Linked DNA regions of Zymomonas mobilis subsp. mobilis ATCC 10988. The main gene of each other region encodes a partner of the protein of the gene in region 2 in a complex. Links are inferred from orthologs where the notes say so. Each region holds a gene or a part of one and is shown on either strand. Other genes may lie near its edges.

Region 1 (3,656 bases), 640 kb from region 2 along the record:
ATCGGTCAGGTCTTATTAGCGAAAAGAATGGGTAAAACCCGCGTTATCGCGGAAACCGGTGCCGGACAGCATGGTGTCGCAACGGCGACCGTTGCGGCTCGCTTTGGTCTATCTTGCACGGTCTTTATGGGTGAACTGGATACAGAGCGCCAGCAACCCAATGTCTTTAGAATGAAATTGTTAGGTGCCGAGGTTCGTCCCGTTAAAGCGGGTTCCCGCACCTTAAAAGATGCCATGAATGAAGCCCTGCGTGATTGGGTGGCTCATATTGATGACACTTTCTATATTCTTGGCACGGCAGCAGGCCCCCATCCATATCCTGAAATGGTGCGTGATTTCCAATCCGTGATTGGACGCGAAGCCAGAGAGCAGATTCAAAAAGCAGAAAAGCGTTTACCGGATTTATTGATCGCAGCCGTTGGCGGTGGATCAAATGCTATGGGGCTTTTCCATCCTTTCCTTGATGATACAGATGTCGCTATGATTGGTGTCGAGGCTGCCGGTGAAGGCATGGAAACCGGTCGTCATGCAGCCAGCTTAACGGGCGGCGCACCGGGTATCGTCCATGGAAACCGCACCTATCTTCTTTATGATGAGAATGGTCAGATTAAAGATGCCCATTCGATTTCAGCCGGTCTTGATTATCCGGGTATTGGCCCTGAACATAGCTGGTTAAAAGACATAAAACGTGTCCGTTATGAAACCATTACGGATAACGAAGCCTTGGCCGCTTTCCAGCAGCTTTGCCGATTAGAGGGTATTATTCCGGCATTGGAATCTTCCCATGCTTTGGCAGAAGCCGCCAAAATAGCCCCGACAATGGGCAAAGACAAAGTCATTATTGTTAATCTTTCAGGGCGTGGCGACAAAGATATCTATACCGTAGCCAGCCATTTAGGGGTCGCGTTATGAGCCGGATTGCCAATACTTTTGCCAAAACAAAAAAAGAAAATCGGGCTGCTTTGATTGCCTTTCTGACGGCAGGTGATCCCTCTATTGAAGCGACCCCTGCCCTGTTGGATAGTCTGGTTGAAAATGGCGTCGATATTATCGAATTAGGGATGCCCTTTTCTGATCCGATGGCAGATGGCCCCGCTATTCAGAAAGCCAATCTTCGGGCTTTGGCGGCTAAAACTGGCTATAATGACATCTTTAGAATAGCCACGGAATTTAGAAAACGACATCCGGAAACGCCGCTTATCCTTATGGGATATGCCAATCCGATGACGTTTAAAGGCAGCGACAGCTTCGCCGCCTCTGCAAAAGAAGCCGGTGTTGACGGCATTATCTGTGTCGATATTCCGCCAGAAGAAGACGCAACCCTTGGTGTCGCAGTGCGCGAAAAAGGCATGGATATGATCCGGCTCGCCACCCCGACCAGTGATGAAGCGCGTTTGAAAATCATCCTCGATGGGGCTTCCGGTTTCCTCTATTATGTTTCTGTCGCGGGCGTTACGGGTCTGCAACAGGCAACTGAAGCCAGCATTGATGCCGCGCTTGATCGGATTAAAGCTGTAACAGATTTGCCGGTTGCCGTCGGTTTCGGTATTCGTTCACCAGAACAGGCCGCAGCGATTGCCAAAAAGGCTGATGCGGTTGTGGTGGGTTCGGCCTTTGTGTCTTGCATCGAAAAGGCTGTGACCAATCGCCAAGATCCCAATGCCGCCTTAGAAAAATTGGCTAAAGAATTAAGCACGGCCATTTCCGATGCCCGTAAGGAGGCCGCCCTATGAGTTGGCTCGAAAAAGTCCGAAACAAAATACCTTTTATTGTCAAACGAGAAACGCCTGATAATCTGTGGCATCGCTGCCCCCATTGTCAGACGATGATTTTCAACAAAGATTACGAAGAAAATCTGTCTGTTTGTCCAAAATGCGGCTTTCATGGCCGCATCGGGAGCCGTGCGCGTTTTGATTCCCTATTTGATGAAGGGGATTACAGCGTTCTTCCTCCGCCCGTCGTGCCGGAAGATCCGTTAAAATTCCGCGATACCAAACGTTATGTTGATCGTCTTAAAGCAGCCCGCCTTAAATCGGGCGAAAATGATGCGCTGCTTAATGCCAAAGGGCGGTTGGCAGGGCGTCAGACGGTTATTGGCGTTCAGGACTTTTCCTTCATGGGCGGTTCTATGGGCTTGGCGGTCGGAAGCGCTTTTGTGGCTGGTGTCAAAGCTGCAATAGAATGTCATTCGCCTTATATCATCTTTACGGCGGCAGGTGGTGCAAGAATGCAGGAAGGCATTTTGTCTTTGATGCAAATGCCCAGAAGCACGGCAGCTATTGCGGAGTTAAGAGAAGCCGGACTGCCTTATATTGTCGTCTTAACAGACCCGACAACGGGGGGTGTTACCGCCTCTTATGCGATGTTGGGTGATGTTCAGATTGCGGAACCCGGTGCCTTGATTGGCTTTGCCGGACAGCGTGTTATTGAATCGACCATTAGAGAGAAGCTCCCCGAAGGATTCCAGCGGGCAGAATATCTTCTTGAGCATGGTATGATTGATATGGTTGTTCCCCGTGCTGAAATGCGTGATCGTCTGATCTCGCTTGTGGATTATCTGCTTCCTGCCAATGAAGCGGCCTAAACATTCCTTGCTGTTCGAGATATAAATTATGGCCGATCACGCCCGTTCCGATAATCCAGATGTTCAATTCCAATTAGACAGATTGGCACGCCTCTCACCGGGAAGTGACATCTTGGGTCTAAGCCGTATCAGCGAATTGCTGGAACGGCTGGGACATCCAGAGCATCACCTGCCCCCAGTATTCCATGTTGCTGGAACCAATGGCAAAGGCTCTACTTGCGCCTTTCTAAGAGCGGCACTTCAGGCCGCCGGTTTGTCTGTCCATGCCTATACCAGTCCGCATCTGGTACGTTTTAATGAACGTATCAGAATAGCTGACAAGCTGGTCGATGATGATACCTTGGCTGGTTTATTAAAAGAAGTATTGGATATTGGTGAGGATGTCGGTGCTAGCTTCTTTGAAGTCACCACGGCGGCGGCCTTTTTGGCTTTTTCTCGGAACCCTGCGGATGCCTGCGTCATTGAAGTCGGTTTAGGGGGCAAGCTCGATGCGACCAATGTCATTACCAATCCGATTGTATGCGGGATTGCCCAGCTTGGGGTCGATCATCAGGCTTTTTTAGGCGATAATGCCGAAGATATTGCAGCCGAAAAAGCTGGTATTGCCAAAGAGACAGTGCCTCTGGTCACGCAGACCTATGAGCCTTCTATTGCGGCGCAGATCAAAAAAATAGCTGATGAGAAAAAAGCGGTTTGGTTGCCTCGTGGCAGCATATGGGAATGGACAGTTTACCAGAATGAGCTGCATTATCGGGATAAGGCTGGACGGCTCCATTTGCCTTTACCGCGGTTAAACGGCAGTCATCAGAATGAGAATGCGGCCTTGGCCGTTGCGATGCTGCGCCATCAGAAAGTTATTCAAATACCAGAGGCGGCTTATAAAGCGGCTATGGGATGGGCTTTCTGGCCAGCCAGATTGCAGCATGTCTCGGATGGTCGTTTGGTAAGCCAATTACCGGTTGGGGCAGAATTGTGGATTGATGGTTGTCATAATCCCGCCGCCGCCCCTTCAACGGCAGCTTTCTTCCAAGAACATGTCGAAAAAGAGAAGAAGCCTTTCCATCTTATTATG
Region 2 (3,810 bases):
AAATGACGATAGAAGCCAAGAGCTTGGCTATTTTCTTCGTTGACATCAACGGACAGGATATCGTTACAAAAAGAAATAGCCTGTTGCACAAGCCTACGTCCGATGCCTTGCCCCATAAAATGAGGATCAATAAAAAGCGCTTCAAGATGATTGTGAGAGCATAGCATAAATCCTATCGCGTTATCGCTGTCATCGACAGCGAGCCATAAGGATGCCATGGGCAAAAAATCAGAGAGCGACTTTTCTATTTCAAAACGATCTTTTGCTTTTAGAAAAAGATGTGTTTCTTGCACCGCATCGCGCCAGATTTCCATAACACGCTGCCCATCGCCAGAATTTGATTTTCTGATCCGAGATATGAAAGGCGTCTGGGGCATAAATTGAAGGTAACCTTGGTTCAAAAAGGGGCTTAGATTTTTCTACAAGAAAAGATGACCGCCATTTTGATGCCCATAAAAAGCTTTGAAATTGTTATTTTCAGAGTCGTTTAAAAAAACTACGATCTGTTTCTAAAATGCTTTAAATAGAAAAAAAGGTTTTTTTGTAAAAAGCCTTCCGCCTTATGGGAGACATTATGCTTTTATCATCACTTTCGCCGCAGGCTGCGTTATTAGAAGGTCTGGTACAAATTGCGCTACAGGCCGGAAAACGGGCGCTCGAAATTTATCATGGTGATTTCACCGTGATGAAGAAAGATGACGATAGCCCCGTAACGCAGGCGGATCGGGAAGCTGAAGCGATTATTTTACAGGGATTGAAAAAGCTGCAACCCGGTGTTGCCGTCATCGCAGAAGAAGAATACGCCAAAACCAAGAAGGGGTATAATACCGACAGCTTTTTCTTGGTTGATCCCATTGATGGCACGCAGGAATTTGTGAATAAGCGTGATGAATTCACGGTCAATATTGCCCTGATTAAAAAGGCCTATCCTATTTTAGGTGTGATCTATGCGCCGGCAATCAACCGCCTTTATGTCGGCGATGTGTTGGCTAAAACGGCATGGGCCGCTGATACGACTGAAGATTTCCAGATTGAAAACCGGAATAGCATTCAAATCCGTGAAGCGGGTAAGAAATGGGATGTAATGACCTCTTTTTCCCATAATAACCCTGCAACCGAGGCCTATTTGAAGCAATTACCGATCGAAAATCGGATTAAGGCCGGTTCTTCTTTGAAATTATGTTTATTGGCAGAAGGAAAAGCGGACATCTATCCCCGATTATCGCCTACCCATGAATGGGATACGGCTGCGGGTCATGCCATTCTTTTGGCCGCAGGGGGTAATGTGATCGACGAGACGGGTGAAAATCTGACCTATGGGAAACCGGGTTATCGCAACCCCGGTTTTATCGCCTATGGATCGGAGCAGCCGCCTTTACCTGTAGAAAAATAAGCATAAAAAAAGAGCCGGAAAATTCCGGCTCTTTTTCGTTATATCTTTGGTCTATGACATCAGATCTTTTTCAAGCTCTTTTCTTCCAACCAAGCTTCAAGCGATTTGATCGTATAATCGCCATCCACAAATTCTTCTTTGGCGAGAAGTGATCGCTGCAAAGGAATAGTCGTTTTAATCCCGTCAATGATAAATTCTTCCAGAGAACGGGAAAGGCGGTTGATTGCTTCTTGTCTTGTTTCACCATGCACGATCAGCTTGCCAATCATGCTATCATAGTAAGGCGGAATCGCATAACCGCTATAAAGGCCGCTATCGACCCGAACCCCGAAACCACCCGGAGCATGATAATTTTTCACCTTGCCCGGTGAAGGCGTGAAATTATCAGGGTCCTCGGCATTGATACGACATTCAATGGCATGGCCGGATAACGTAATCTGTTCCTGTGTACGGGACAGACCCTGACCATCAGCAACGCGGATTTGTTCGCGCACCAAGTCCAAGCCAGTGATCGCTTCTGTGACTGGATGTTCGACCTGAAGACGGGTATTCATTTCGATGAAATAGAATTGCCCGTTTTCGTATAAAAATTCAATCGTGCCTGCGCCGCGATACTGCATATCGGACATGGCCTTGGCGACGATCCCACCCATTTCTTCGCGCTGTTCTGCAGAGATAACGGGTGAGGGGGCTTCTTCCAGCACCTTTTGATGGCGGCGTTGTAAAGAACAATCACGTTCACCCAAATGGATGGCCTGACCTTCACCGTCACCAAAAATCTGGAATTCAATATGGCGCGGGGCGGCCAGATATTTTTCCATATAAATGGTGTCGTCACCAAAGGCGGCTTTGGCCTCGGATTTGGCTTGTGCCATCAGGCTTTCGAGTTCGTCTTCACTTTGGACGACTTTCATCCCGCGACCACCACCACCGGAAGCCGCCTTAATCAGCACGGGATAGCCGATTTCTGCCGCGACAGCTTTGGCTTCTCTGATCTCGTGAAGGGGGCCGTCTGATCCGGGAACCAGCGGCAGGCCGAGTTTACCTGCCGTCCGCTTGGCTTCTACCTTGTCACCCATAATACGGATATGTTCCGGCTTGGGCCCAATCCAGATCAGTTCATGGCTTTCGACGATTTCCGCAAAACGGGCATTTTCAGACAAAAAGCCATATCCCGGATGAACAGCATCGGCACCGGAAATCTCGGCAGCGGCGATGATATTCGGGATATTAAGATAACTTTCACCCGCGGGAGCGGGGCCGATGCAGACAGTTTCATCCGCCAAACGAACATGCATGGCATCGTCATCGGCGGTTGAGTGAACCGCTACCGTTTTAATCCCCATTTCATGACAGGCACGATGGATACGAAGGGCGATTTCACCGCGATTGGCGATAAGAATTTTTTTGATGGCCACGGAATTACTCTATTACCACCAGCGGCTGATCGAATTCGACCGGCTGGGCGTTTTCAACCATAATTGATGAGATGATCCCGCTTTTGGGCGCCACAATCGGATTCATCACTTTCATGGCTTCGACAATGAGCAGGATTGTGCCTTTTTCGACCTTGTCACCGACATGGACAAAATTGGAAGCGCCGGGTTCCGGTGCCAGATAAGCCGTGCCAACCATAGGCGAATAGACTGTGCCAGGATGATTCGCAGCTTCGGCAACAGGTGCTACCGCAGGCGCTGCCGATGCTGTGTTCATCGGTGCCTGCTGCATCGGGGCAACAGGAATAGTCTGTGGCTGGGCATAGACGGTAGCGTTGCGAACGACACGAATACGGCGGTCGCCATCCTGCACTTCAATTTCAGTCAGGTTCGTCGCATCCAATAAAGTTGCGAGTTGATTCACTAATTCGGGATCGACTTGCATGGCTTCTTTGTGTTTTTCTGTCATTCTTACGCTCACGAAAATTATTCCGGCTATCCGGCATTTATTAATTGTTAAGGCATAAACTGTAATAACCGGATAGTTATTACGGTTTCTGCCATGTCAGAGCTTGGCGGCAGCGTCCAGCGCAAGAGAGTAACTTTCTGCGCCAAATCCGGAAATTGTCCCCAATGCGGCCTCTCCGACATAGCTTTTATGACGAAAAGCCTCGCGGGCATGGGGATTGGAAAGATGCACTTCAATCACCGGCACCGTTATAGCTCTGATCGCATCATAGATCGCAACGGACGTATGCGTATAGGCCGCTGCGTTCAAGATAACGGCCTTTGCCTTTACAGCTTGAGCCTCCTGTAGCCAATCAATTAATGCCCCTTCGTGATTAGATTGTCTTATCTCGACGGTAACATCAAGTTTTTCTGCTTGAAGTTTTAATTTGTTAGCAATGTCTTCTAGCGTTTGATGCCCGTAGATTGTCGGTTCGCGTAATCCCAAGAGATTAAGATTAGGCCCGTTTAGAA

The links. Proteins that work in one complex are often made in the same cells at the same time.
Region 1: the proteins of accC (region 2) and accD are in contact, whole or in part, in a solved structure (PDB 8UXZ), measured with the Escherichia coli proteins. The link is inferred for Zymomonas mobilis subsp. mobilis ATCC 10988 from one-to-one orthologs.

Annotation. Positions count from the first base shown.
Region 1 is NC_017262.1:1,286,409-1,290,064, reverse strand. Bases 658-3,656 are described here. They hold accD (acetyl-CoA carboxylase, carboxyltransferase subunit beta), read left to right. Parts: upstream 658-1,729; coding sequence 1,730-2,584; downstream 2,585-3,656. Other genes in these bases: ZMOB_RS05735 (bifunctional folylpolyglutamate synthase/dihydrofolate synthase), read left to right, coding at 2,613-3,656; trpA (tryptophan synthase subunit alpha), read left to right, coding at 909-1,733; trpB (tryptophan synthase subunit beta), read left to right, coding at 658-912. Outside these bases: more of trpB, read left to right, coding at 1-657.
Region 2 is NC_017262.1:642,690-646,499, reverse strand. Bases 633-3,543 are described here. They hold accC (acetyl-CoA carboxylase biotin carboxylase subunit), read right to left. Parts: upstream 2,812-3,543; coding sequence 1,453-2,811; downstream 633-1,452. Other genes in these bases: aroQ (type II 3-dehydroquinate dehydratase), read right to left, coding at 3,395-3,543; accB (acetyl-CoA carboxylase biotin carboxyl carrier protein), read right to left, coding at 2,816-3,298; cysQ (3'(2'),5'-bisphosphate nucleotidase CysQ), read left to right, coding at 633-1,393. Also shown: ZMOB_RS02880 (acetyltransferase), read right to left, coding at 1-377; more of cysQ, read left to right, coding at 575-632; more of aroQ, read right to left, coding at 3,544-3,810. UniProt on the Escherichia coli protein: This protein is a component of the acetyl coenzyme A carboxylase complex; first, biotin carboxylase catalyzes the carboxylation of the carrier protein and then the transcarboxylase transfers the carboxyl group to form malonyl-CoA.